Regions from separate parts of the Streptomyces sp. NPDC005374 genome, predicted to be linked through region 2. Evidence: riboswitches for the same ligand, from Rfam matches in the RefSeq annotation. Region 2 holds a riboswitch; the other holds the start of a gene.
The links. Region 2 has a riboswitch for cyclic di-AMP ahead of ACFYRX_RS16290 (M23 family metallopeptidase). Riboswitches for the same ligand answer to the same signal wherever they lie in the genome.
Positions count from the first base shown of each region.

Region 1: another riboswitch for cyclic di-AMP. It lies ahead of ACFYRX_RS25820 (C40 family peptidase); the one in region 2 lies ahead of ACFYRX_RS16290 (M23 family metallopeptidase).

Region 1 covers NZ_JBIAKA010000010.1:145,857-151,582, forward strand. The annotation lists gene ACFYRX_RS25795 (8-amino-7-oxononanoate synthase) at 1-278, shown strand, start outside; gene ACFYRX_RS25800 (DUF397 domain-containing protein) at 317-538, opposite strand; gene ACFYRX_RS25805 (helix-turn-helix domain-containing protein) at 548-1,408, opposite strand; gene ACFYRX_RS25810 (ATP-binding protein) at 1,624-2,082, shown strand; gene ACFYRX_RS25815 (DUF6328 family protein) at 2,153-2,755, opposite strand; gene ACFYRX_RS25820 (C40 family peptidase) at 2,850-3,323, opposite strand; cyclic di-AMP (ydaO/yuaA leader) riboswitch at 3,327-3,538, opposite strand; gene ACFYRX_RS25825 (hypothetical protein) at 3,876-4,181, opposite strand; gene ACFYRX_RS25830 (ATP-dependent Clp protease proteolytic subunit) at 4,189-4,824, opposite strand.
Region 2 covers NZ_JBIAKA010000005.1:533,667-539,392, forward strand. The annotation lists gene ACFYRX_RS16270 (sensor histidine kinase) at 1-493, opposite strand, end outside; gene ACFYRX_RS16275 (hypothetical protein) at 902-1,153, opposite strand; gene ACFYRX_RS16280 (alginate lyase family protein) at 1,261-2,484, shown strand; tRNA gene ACFYRX_RS16285 (tRNA-Met) at 2,539-2,612, shown strand; cyclic di-AMP (ydaO/yuaA leader) riboswitch at 2,917-3,074, shown strand; gene ACFYRX_RS16290 (M23 family metallopeptidase) at 3,086-4,117, shown strand; gene ACFYRX_RS16295 (aldo/keto reductase) at 4,182-5,129, shown strand; gene ACFYRX_RS16300 (PrsW family intramembrane metalloprotease) at 5,134-5,726, opposite strand, start outside.

The sequences.
Region 1 (5,726 bases), on a different contig from region 2:
GTGCGCGCGAGGTGGCCACCGAACTGCACGCACGCCTGACCGCCACGGGTCTGGAAGCGGTACGTCCCGACGCCGCGGTGGTCTCGGTGCGCGCGCCCTCCCCGGAGGAGGCCGTGCAGTGGGCGGCCGACTGCCGTGCCGCCGGGCTCCTCGTGGGCTGTTTCCGGCCCCCTTCGGTGCCCGACGGCATTTCACGGCTCAGACTGACCGCCCGCGGAGACCTCTCCGAGGAGCAGATCGAACGCGCTGTACATGTGATCGGCGGAACACGACCATGAGTCGGCGTGACACGGCCGTGCGCCTGGTGGGCTGACGGTCAGAACGCGGCTGTGAAGCCCGCCCAGCTCTCGGGGGAGAAGAGCAGCGCGGGCCCGTCCGGGTCCTTGGAGTCTCGTACGGCGAGCAGCCCGGCCCATGGCCCGGCCGACGGCCTCGCCGTCTCGACGCAGTTGTTCGCTCCGGTGCTGTAGCTGCTGCGCAGCCAGCGCACTTCGGGCAGTTCCGTACTGGCAGATACGTTCCGAGGCAGTGCAGACATGGTGCCTCCTTACGCGCCGTCACCTATCCCGGCGATGTAGTCCAACGAGTCCTCGGGCGAGAGGGCGTGGAACCGAAGGGAGTTGAAGGCCTCGGTGTAGGCCTGGAGGTCTTCTTTCCGCTCGAGGTAGAGGCTACTCGTCAAGTGGTCGAGAACAACCACATCCAGATCAGATGTGCGCGAAAATGAGAAGATTACGAAAGGCCCGGTGATCCCCACATGCGCCCCGGCCGTGAACGGCAGTACCTGTAGCCGCACTTGAGGCAGCCGGGCGGCCTCCAGGAGTCTCTTCAACTGCCGGGCCATCACTTCGGGGCCACCGATCTCCCGGCGCAGGACCGCCTCGTCCAGGACGGCGCTCAGCTCCAGCGGGGGCTCGCCGCGCAGCACGTCCTGCCGTGCCAGCCGCACCTCCACGAGCGTGTCGAGACGTTCGTCGTCGAGGCCGCCCACCGAGGCCCGGGTCACCGCGCGGGCGTACTCGGGCGTCTGGAGCAGCCCGGGCACCACCGAGGTCTCCAGTGTGCGCATCGCGCTCGCCTGGGACTCCAGACTGATGAAGTCCCGGTAGGTCGGCGGCAGGACACCCCGGTACGCGTGCCACCAGTGGTGCCGGCCGCCGCCCTCGTCGGAGCCCGCCAGCACCAGGAGCAGCTCCCGCAGATCCGTGTCCAGCACGCCGTAGGCATCGAGGAGTAACCGCACATCGGCCGGTTTCACACCGCTGGCGCCGGTCTCGATGCGGCTCACCTTCGACTGGTGCCAGCCCACGAGCCGGGCCGCCTCACCGCTGGTGAGCGCCGCACTCGTGCGTAACGCACGCAGTTCGGCGCCCAGTTTCCGGCGGCGCACCGCGGGACCGTGCTGCATGGTGCTACTCCCTTACTCCTTACGAGCCGCCCAAATACGGTCTCGCGTCGCAGAGTTCACCGCTTCGAGCGACAGATATATGCATATCTTGGTGGATCGGCACCCGTCACCGCCTCGGTAATGGCACTCTGACGATGAACCACCAGTCCGGGACCGTACTCGAACCATCCGCACCGTGTCGGACTACGGTTCCGTGGGAAAGGGACGACGTCGCCATGGCAGACCACCTGGAAGCATCCGTCACTCTGCCGAGCGAACCCGCCTCGGTCTCCGCGGCCCGCACCTATGTCCTGAGCGCGCTCGCGGAGTGGGGGCTGCCACCGGCCACGGACATCGCGGAGACCGTCCGGCTCATCGTCTCCGAACTCGCCACCAACGCCGTACAGCACACCTTCGGACAGTCACCCACCTTCACGGTGGACATCGAGCTGGACCGTGACGAACAACTGCGCATCGGGGTCACCGACAGCCATCCCCGCTTCCCCAAGCGCCTCCCGGCCGCGGTCCAGCAGGACAACGGGCGGGGAATGGTGATCATCCGCTGGCTCGCGGCCGAGTACGGCGGCAAGCTGAGAGTCAGGCCCACCCGGGAAGGCGGCAAGACCGTTTCGATCGAACTCCCGTGGTCGGTACCGGCACAGCCGGTCACCGCCGCGGGGCAGCAGGAGCCGTGACCCACTCCGTAGGCCGGGAACGCGGAGACAGGACGCCCCCTTCAGCGGCCGAGCCCGGGCCGTCCCGGGGTCACCGCAGACGCGCCGACGGTTCTCGGGGAGCAACTCCCGGACGAGCCGTGGCGCGCGGCCTGAGCGGCTCGCGGTGCGGCCGCCGAGGCGCCGCGTGGGGTTCCTGCGTGACGTGCTCCTCGGCGCGGCCCGCCCGCCACACCAGTCGGGGGAGCAGCCACCACAGGCCCAGGCACACCAGCAGGGTCGCCGTACCCGCGGCCACTCCGCCGGTCCGGCCGGTCGTCACGTCCACGACGAGCAGGACGGATCCGGTGAACGCGAGCACCAGAACGCCCATGCCGACCGTGGCGAGCCGGGAGGAGACCTGCACGATGCGGGCCTTGGCGCCCCGCTGGAAGAGCGAGCGGTGCAGGGCCGCCGGTGCGGTGAACAGCGCCGCCGCGACGACCGCGAGGAGCAGCGTGGTGACGTAGGTGGCGCGCTGGAAGGAGTCCAGCGAAGGGAAGCGCTGGGTGAAGGCCAGGGTCAGCAGGAAGGCGAAGAGGATCTGCACCCCGGTCTGGGTGACGCGCAGTTCCTGGAGCAGCTCGCCGAAGTTGCGGTCGGCGCGCTCCAGCGGGGTCTCGTTGCGGGCGGTGCACGGGCGGTGGTCGGCCATGACGGTACGGGTAACCATCCGGGCCCGTGTCACGCGTCCCGGGAGACCCGAGGGGGTGACGTCCGGTCAGGGCGCCGTCACCCCCTCGGGGGTGCTACTTGACCCGGCCGTACCAGACGCTCTTCGTCCAGATCTTCTGCAGTCGCACCACGTCCCCGGTCTTGGGGGCGTGCCAGATCTTCCCCTTCCCGGCGTAGAGACCGACGTGGTAGACGTTCGAACCCGAGTGGAAGAACACGAGGTCACCGGCCTTGCGGCTGCCCGCGGAGATGTGCCGGGTCTTGTTGTACTGCTGGGCCGCCGTGCGCGGGAGCTTCTTGCCCGCCTTCTTGAACGAGTACAGCGTGAGCCCTGAGCAGTCGAAGCGGGACGGCCCCGTGGCGCCGTACCTGTACGGCGAGCCCTTCTTGGAGGCCGCGACCTTGAGTGCCTTCGTCGCCGGCGTGGCGGCCGCGGCGTCGGCGGCGACGCCCGGGATCACGACAGAGCCGCCCACAGCGGCAAGTGTCAGTGCCGAAGCCGTACCGGCTCGGACCATCAGCGACGGAACACGATTGAGCGCAGACATGCGCAACCCTTCGTCAGCCGCCTGTGAAGGATGACCTGTCGGATTCGGGCTGACAAAGTTGCCCGGCCGCTGACGCGGCTTCACCCCAAGGGCTGCTCGGCCCGGTCATGGCGTGACCGTCCCGGCGACCCGTCGTGCCTGGGTCCTCCACTCCTGCCGATGCACCTCTGTCGACCGGTCATCCGGGCGGCGGCAGGACTCGGCGTCCGCCCGGATCGCCCCGCCACTGCGGCGGGGGCTTGTCGTCAGACAGGGATCTTGACGCAAAGAAGTCCGAAAAACCCAACGGAACCGGGGATTTGTGTCGTTACTCACCACTCACTCGTTCGGGTGGACACCCGAACGACGGAAGGGGTGTCGAGGGCTCCGCGGGCCCCCGGACCAGCACAGAGAGTCCTCATTGTGCTCACACACCACGCGTGTTGCGCGGCCTTGACGGTCGTGAAAGAGGAGCCGCCTCTCGTCCAACAGGGGGTACGTCTTCTGGTCCGTTTCAACCGTGCTCCGGACGCTCCGTCAGACCGGCGGGGCGCCCGGGGCGCTGCGGATGCGTCAGTTGTCGGGGTCGGGCGGCACGACGACCCGGGCCGAGCGCCGCTCGCCGTCCAGGACCCGCAGGGCCCGCGCCAGCGTCGCGGCGTGCATCTCGCGCTCGCCCCGGCGGTGCATCAGCGCGAGCGCGTCACGCAGCTCTGCCGCCCTGCTCACCAGCGCCTGCGCCGCCCGCAGTCCGCCGTAGGTGTCCTCGTGCCGGGCGGGGTTGATCCGGCCCAGCAGATCGACCACGTCGAGATAACGGTCGATCAGCTCGCCCTCGGCGCGCGTGAGCGCGGGCAGCGGTGGAAGATCCGGCAGCATCCGCGGCTCACCTCGCGCCCGGCGTGGTGCGGGATGTCTTGCGGCTCGGGACGATCGCGTCCGCGAGGCCGTAGTCCAGCGCGCCCCGCGCGTCCAGGATCTTGTCCCGCTCGATGTCCGCGCTCACCTGCTCGGCGCTGCGCCCGGTGTGCCGGACCAGCATCTCCTCCAGGCGGGCCCGCGCACGGAGCAGTTCGTCGGCCTGGATCGCCAGATCGCTTGCCTGCCCCTGCACCGGTTCGTTCAGCGCCGGCTGGTGGATCACGACCCGCGCGCCCGGCAGCACGGAGCGCTTGCCCGGGGTGCCCGCCGCCAGCAGCACCGCCGCGGAGGAGCCGGCCTGCCCGAGGCACGTCGTCTCCACGTCACAACTGACGAACTGCATCGTGTCGTAGATCGCCGACATCGCGCTGAACGAGCCGCCGGGGGAGTTGATGTACAGCGAGATGTCCCGGTCCGGGTCCTGGTACTCGAGGTACATGAACTGCGCCATCAGATCGTTCGCCGAGGTGTCGTCGATCCGCGTCCCGAGGAAGACGATCCGCTCCTCCAGCAGCTTCGAGTACGGATCCATCGTCCTGTGCCCGGAGCTCGTGCGCTCGTGGAACTCGGGCAGGACGTAACGGGCGGTCGGTCGGGTCATGGAGTACCCCTCACTCATGGCTGAGCCGTCTGTAGAAAATGTACAGGACGTACGTGACGTTATGATGGGGGCGGATTCTAGTGATCAAGTTAAATGCCCAGGGCAGAGGCGCTTTTTTGCTCCTTCGGGGGATCGGGTCTCACATTCCTGTCACTGTTTACCGGGGGGTGCCGTCGCCCTCACCTCCGGGACCTCCCCGGCCGGCCCAGATCTGCGAGACTGTCGCGGCTCGCCGCGGTATGAGCGTCCGTCAACGGGCGCGGGCGGCTCGGCTCTTCACTGTGCTCGTCCCGCCACGACGGCATCGTCGAGCCCGGCGGCGGACACAGCCAGGGCCTCGACCAGCTCTCCTTCAGCACACCGCGCGGCTTCCTCCCGCAGACCATCCACCCCCATGCCGGTGACGGCGCCGGACTACCAGCGGATTCTTCGTCTGCTGGTGGTACACCGTCTGTGTGTTCTGGCCAGCGCCGGTGCGGGATGCGGAGCTTGGGCGGCGGACGCCGGCCCGTCTATGGTCCGTCTCTTGGTTCACGGCGAGGGTGGAGACGTGTCAGCTCGTGCCGTGCCCGACATGGCCGCCGCCTCATCCGCTGACTTGACCCGTGATTCGCGACATCCCGCGGTGCCTGGCATTGGAGTGCGTCTCGGATTGAACCCGGCGTATAGCCCTGCTCGTCTGCCACTCTTGGTTTTCGCAGGTCAGAGGCCGTGTTTACTCGCTGAACAAACCGTCCGGGTCGAATCCGGGGCGAAGCCGAGCTGTGGGTTTCGTCGTTTCTGTCTGCCGTCCGTGTTGCATATTCGGGCATTCCGGGCGGCAAGGGCGGTCCCGTGCCGCTCAGCGGCAGACATCTCGGACTCTGAAGCACTCTGGAGTACATGTACGAGCTGTCCCCTTG
Region 2 (5,726 bases):
GGGAGGGCATGAGCAGCAGGGTCGACCAGCGGGCCTCGGTGTCCGCGAGCCGCACGATCAGCGGGAGGACGACCGGGCTGCGCCGCAGCGCCCCGGCCCACACGCCGTCGACCACGAGGCCGACGGGCCACAGCGGGAGGGCGAGGGCGAGGAGGGCGCCGTAGAGGTAGTAGCAGAGCATCCAGCGGACGTCGGTGAGCGTGCTGGGGTCCTTCACGGAGATCCGGAGCCGCTCGCGCAGGGTGCCGGTGATCGGCGTGTACGCCTCGGGGATGTCCTTGCCCGTCCACAGCGCGGTCAGGTTGCGCTTGGCGCCGGCGATCCGGCGGATCAGCAGCACCGCCTCGGGCAGCAGCCAGCAGCCGACGACCGCGACCGTGCCGATGGCGGCGATCAGCAGCACGGTGATGAAGATGTAGATGCCGAAGCACATCGCCGCGGCCACGACGAGGTGCACGGTCGCCATCGCCGCCCGCTGGACTGTCTTCCACATGCGATTCACGCTAGATGATCCACCCCCGGGCGCACGGTGTAGCCCGCTACACCATCTGCCCGGCCCAGCCCCCCGTCTGCCGGTCACATGTGCACACGGCGTCCCAGGTCGTCCCGCCGGTGCGGCGGCACGCATCGGCTCCAGCCGGTCGCCGCGCCGGATCTCCAGCACCCGCCGGTACGGCAGTACGTGCCACGCCCCGTCCGGCTGCGGCACCCCGCTCGACGCCACGACCACCCGCTCGCCGTCGGCCCGGTGGCGCAGCCGGAAGAAGTCGGGTCCGCGCCGCCGGCTGACCTCGGACCCCGGGTCCTCGTCGGCGTACGCGTACAGTGCCTCCCCGGTCAGCAGCAGGCAGTTGAGGAGCGGGTGACCACGCCGAGGAGACGGCACATGGGGGCGACGGTACTAAGACGGGCCGTCCCCACCGTGGTCGCGGACCCAGTTCCGGTGGGCGTTCGAGCCCTCGCGCCCCGGGGAGAGCTTCAGCATGACCCCGTCGTCGATCTGCTCCAGGACCGTCACCACATAGGGGGACCCGGCGTGCACGGCCAGCCGGAGGCTGCCGTTGGCGAACTCCGTCACCCGCAGCGTCCGGCCGCCGGTGAGCGGGATGTCCCGCTCGCCGATCTTCGTCGGGCGTTCCTCGGCTGCCGTCATGGACCCCTCCTCGTTTCCCGTGAGGGGCGCCACGGTACGCCCGGTCCACCCGGCCGTTCGGCCCAACCGGACCTGCGTCGCACCCCCCGCCGTCCGACCCTGGCCCCATGGCCCCACGACGCGCCCCCGCCCTGCTGCTCGCGCTCCTGCTCACCGTTCTCGTCGCCTCCTGCGGCACCGCCGACACCGGTACCCGCACGATGGCCCGCGCCCTGCCCCCGGACGTGGGCTTCACCCACCCCGGTGTGCTCGTCGGCGAGGCGCAGCTGGACGCCGTACGGGAGCGGGTCACGGCGGGGAAGCAGCCGTGGCTGTCGGCGTATCTGGCCATGCGGGACAGCAAGTACGGGTCGTACAAGTACCGGCCCGAGGCGTACGCGAGCGTGGACTGCCCCGGTGGCGACCATCCCGTCCGCCCGGCGCAGGGGTGTGTGGAGGAGCGCGAGGACGCCATCGCCGCCTACACGCAGGCCCTGCTGTTCAGCGTCACCGGCAAGCAGCAGCACGCCGTGAAGGCCAGGGAGATCATGGACGCCTGGTCGGCGAGGATGCGGCGGCACACCGAGGAGGACTCCGGGCTGCAGACCGGGTGGGCCGGCTCCACCTGGGCCCGGGCCGCCGAGATCGTCCGGTACGGCGACGGGGCGGGGTGGCCCGCCGACCGCGTCCGGCGCTTCGAGCACATGCTGCGGACCGCCTACCTGCCGACCGTCACCCAGAAGGTCCCGGACTACAACGGCAACTGGGATCTCGTGATGACCGACGCCGCCATCGGCATCGCCGTCTTCCTCAACGACCACAAGGCCTTCGACCACGCCCTGCAGCGGTTCCGCGAGCGCGTGCCGGCGTACTTCTATCTGGAGAAGGACGGCAAGGTCCCGCTCACCCCGCCGGGCTCCACCGTCAACACCCCGCAGAAGCTGACCACTTACTGGTTCAAGCAGACGGTCTTCAAGGACGGCGTCTCCCAGGAGACCTGCCGCAACTTCAAGCACGTCGGGTACTCCCTCGCCGCCACCGCGCACGTCGCCGAGACCGCCTGGCACCAGGGCGTCGACCTGTACGGCGAGGTCAAGGACCGGCTGAAGGCCGCGCTCGCTCTCCACGCCCGCTACCAGTCGGGCGAGACCGCGCCCGCCTGGCTGTGCGGCGGGAAGGTGGACCGGAACATGGGCCCGGACCTGGAGGTCGCCCTCAACCACCTGGAGAACCGGCTGGACGTCTCCGTCCCGGCCGCGCACAAGCTCGCGGTGAAGACCCGGCCCGCCGGCACCGACGGCCTCTTCGTCTCCTGGGAGACCCTCACCCACGCGGGGAACCCCGGCCCCTGAGACACCGCTGGCGCGAAGCACCCCGCGGATGGCGTACAGTAGTGAACACAACGGCGCGGGGTGGAGCAGCTCGGTAGCTCGCTGGGCTCATAACCCAGAGGTCGCAGGTTCAAATCCTGTCCCCGCTACTGAAACTCAGGGTCGGATTCCAGTTCATGGAATCCGGCCCTGAGTGTTTTCCCGTCAGGCCTTGCGACGGACTGCGTCACGTGGTGTGAGCAGGCGAGCGCCCTCCGCACAACACCTGACATACCGTCAATACCTGTGTGTTGTCCGAGGCGAGGTCAACTCGCCCGTTTTTCGCCGGTCATGGGCCGTTGGTCCTGCGGGATTTCGTTAATGATCAAGCGGAACAGCTTGGAATCGAGCCCCTACGTCTATTAACGTTCGATAACGCAGCGCGGTCGTCCCAGCCGTCACAAGAGATGGCTCCGTGCTCATGCGCCGAATTCCGCAAGGGAACCGGGGAACCACCAACTTGGGGTGAATCGCTCGTATTTCGCCGTGGCAACACGGTCGGTATACGCGCGTAGGAGACCTTCCTGCTCCGAACCCGTCAGCTAACCCGGTAGGCGAGAAGGAAGGAAAGGAGCACGCCCACGTGGCGTCCAACCCGCCTGCCCCCGAGGCGCCTTACGTCCCGAGCGACACCCTCGTGTACGACGGCTACCGTGCCGACGACGAGGCCCCGCTCGGCGAGTGGAACCCGACCGCGGAGTCCCTGGCTCCGGTACGCGGCCGGCATCGCGTGTCCAAGCAGCGCGGCGGGGGATTCGCCCGCAGCTCCACGGTTCTGGGCGTCGGTGTCATAGCCGCCGTCAGCGCCGGCGGGATGGCCAGCGCCAACACCGGCAAGCCGCCGGTCTCCATCTCCATCCCCGACCTGCCCTCCGTGGGCTCGCTCATCTCGGACGACTCCGGCTCCTCCGCGGACGACACGAGCGCCTTCAGCAGTGTCGGCGCCCCCTCCACGGAGACCGCGAAGAGCTCCTCTGCCTCGGACGCCGGTGAGGCACTGCGCTCGCGCATCCTGGCCCAGGCGGAGACGCAGCAGGACCAGATCGACTCCAAGGCCGCCAAGGCCGTCGCGGACGCCGCGCAGAAGGAGTCCGACGCGCTCGCCGCCAAGGCGGAGAAGGAGGCCCAGGAGAAGGCCACCGCCGCGAAGAAGAAGGCGGAGGAGGAGGCCGCGAAGAAGGCCGAGACCGCGCGTCTGGCCGAGCTCGCCAAGCAGTTCACGCTGCCGACCTCGTCGTACACCATCACCGGGACCTTCGGGCAGGCCGGTTCCCTGTGGTCCTCCGGCTACCACACGGGCCTCGACTTCGCCGCGCCCACGGGCACGCTGATCAAGGCGATCCACAGCGGCACCGTCACGGAGGCCGGCTGGGCCGGCTCCTACGGCTACCGCACGATCCTCACCCTCGACGACGGCACCGAGCTGTGGTTCTGCCACCAGTCCTCGATCAGCGTCAGCGTCGGCCAGAAGGTCGCCACCGGTGACGTCATCGGCCGCGTGGGCGCCACCGGCAACGTGACCGGCGCGCACCTGCACCTCGAGGTCCACCCCGGCGGTGCGGCCACCGGGATCGACCCGATGGCGTGGCTGCGCAGCAAGGGGCTCAACCCCTGAGGTTTACGGCGATTTTGCGGCCGTAGCGGAAGAACAGGGTCCGGTGCCTGCGTTGACGTGAAACATGACTTCTCTTCGCAAGCTCGGCTCCTCCGACCTCGAGGTCTTCCCGCTCTCCCTGGGCGGCAACGTCTTCGGCTGGACCGCCGACGAGGCCGCGTCCTTCGCCGTCCTCGACGCGTACACCGCCGCGGGCGGCAACTTCGTCGACACCGCGGACTCCTACTCGGCGTGGATCGAAGGCAACTCCGGCGGTGAGTCCGAGACCGTCATCGGCAGGTGGATCGCGGCCCGCGGCAACCGCGACGACGTCCTCATCGCCACCAAGGTCAGCCAGCACCCCGACTTCCCGGGCCTGTCCGCCGCGAACATCAAGGCGGCGGCGGAGGCTTCGCTGCGACGCCTGGGCACCGACCACATCGACCTGTACTACACCCACTTCGACAAGCCGGAGATCCCCGTCGAGGAGATCATCGGCGCGCTGGACGAACTGGTGAAGGCCGGCAAGGTGCGCGCCATCGGCGCCTCCAACATCTCCGCCGAGCGGCTCTCGGAATCCCTCGCCTTCTCCGACCGCGAGGGCCTGGCCCGGTACGTCGCCCTCCAGCCCCACTACAACCTGGTCTCGCGCGACACCTACGAGGGCGAACTCCAGGCCGTCGCCGACCGGGAGGGCCTCTCCGCCGTCCCGTACTTCGCCCTCGCCTCCGGTTTCCTCACCGGCAAGTACCGTCCCGGCGCCACGGTCGAGGGCGCGCGTGCCAAGGCCGGCGCGGGCAAGCACCTCGACACCGAGCGCGGCCGGAAGGTCCTCGCGGCGCTCGACGAGGTCGCCGAGGCCCACGGAGCCCCGGTCGCCACGGTCGCCCTCGCCTGGCTCGCGGCCCAGCCGACGGTCGCGGCGCCGATCGCGTCCGCCCGCACGGTGGAGCAGCTGCCGGCGCTGGTCGGGGTGACCGACCTGGTGCTGACCGAGGCGGAACTGACGCGCCTGACACAGGCGTCGGCCTGACCTACTACGTCCGGTACGGGTTGTACGCGGGATACGGCGTCGTCGGGTAGTGGACCGGCGGGGCGGCCTGGAACGGCTGGACGGTCTGGAACGGCTGGACGGTCTGGGCCGGCTGCGCCGGATACCCGTACACCCCGTACACCGGCCAGGGCGGCGCGACTACCGGGACCGGCGGTGCCGTGATGCGTGCCGCGTGGTCCAGCGCGGGCCGCGCCACGTCCCGGCGCCGCCACAGCTCCTGCAGCAACTCCCGCTCCCGTACGACGAAGTCGGCGTTCGCCTTCCCGAGCCGGCCCCGGTGCCGCAGGAACGCCAGTGACGTGGCGTAGGCCTCGTACTGCGCGACCGCCCGCGCTGCGGGCCGCCCGCCGAACTGACGCCGCGCGTAGTCGCGCGCCACCCGCCGCGCCCGCATCGAGCCGAGCACATACGGCTCGGTCGGGGCCAGCCAGCCGGCGACGGCGTACGCGGGCAGCTCCTCCCGTACGGTCTTCAGCTCCCGCTGCCGTGTCCAGATGACCAGCCAGGTCAGCAGTCCGAACGCCGGCACCATGAACATCGCGTACACCGCGAAGAACCCGTACTCGCCGAACGTCG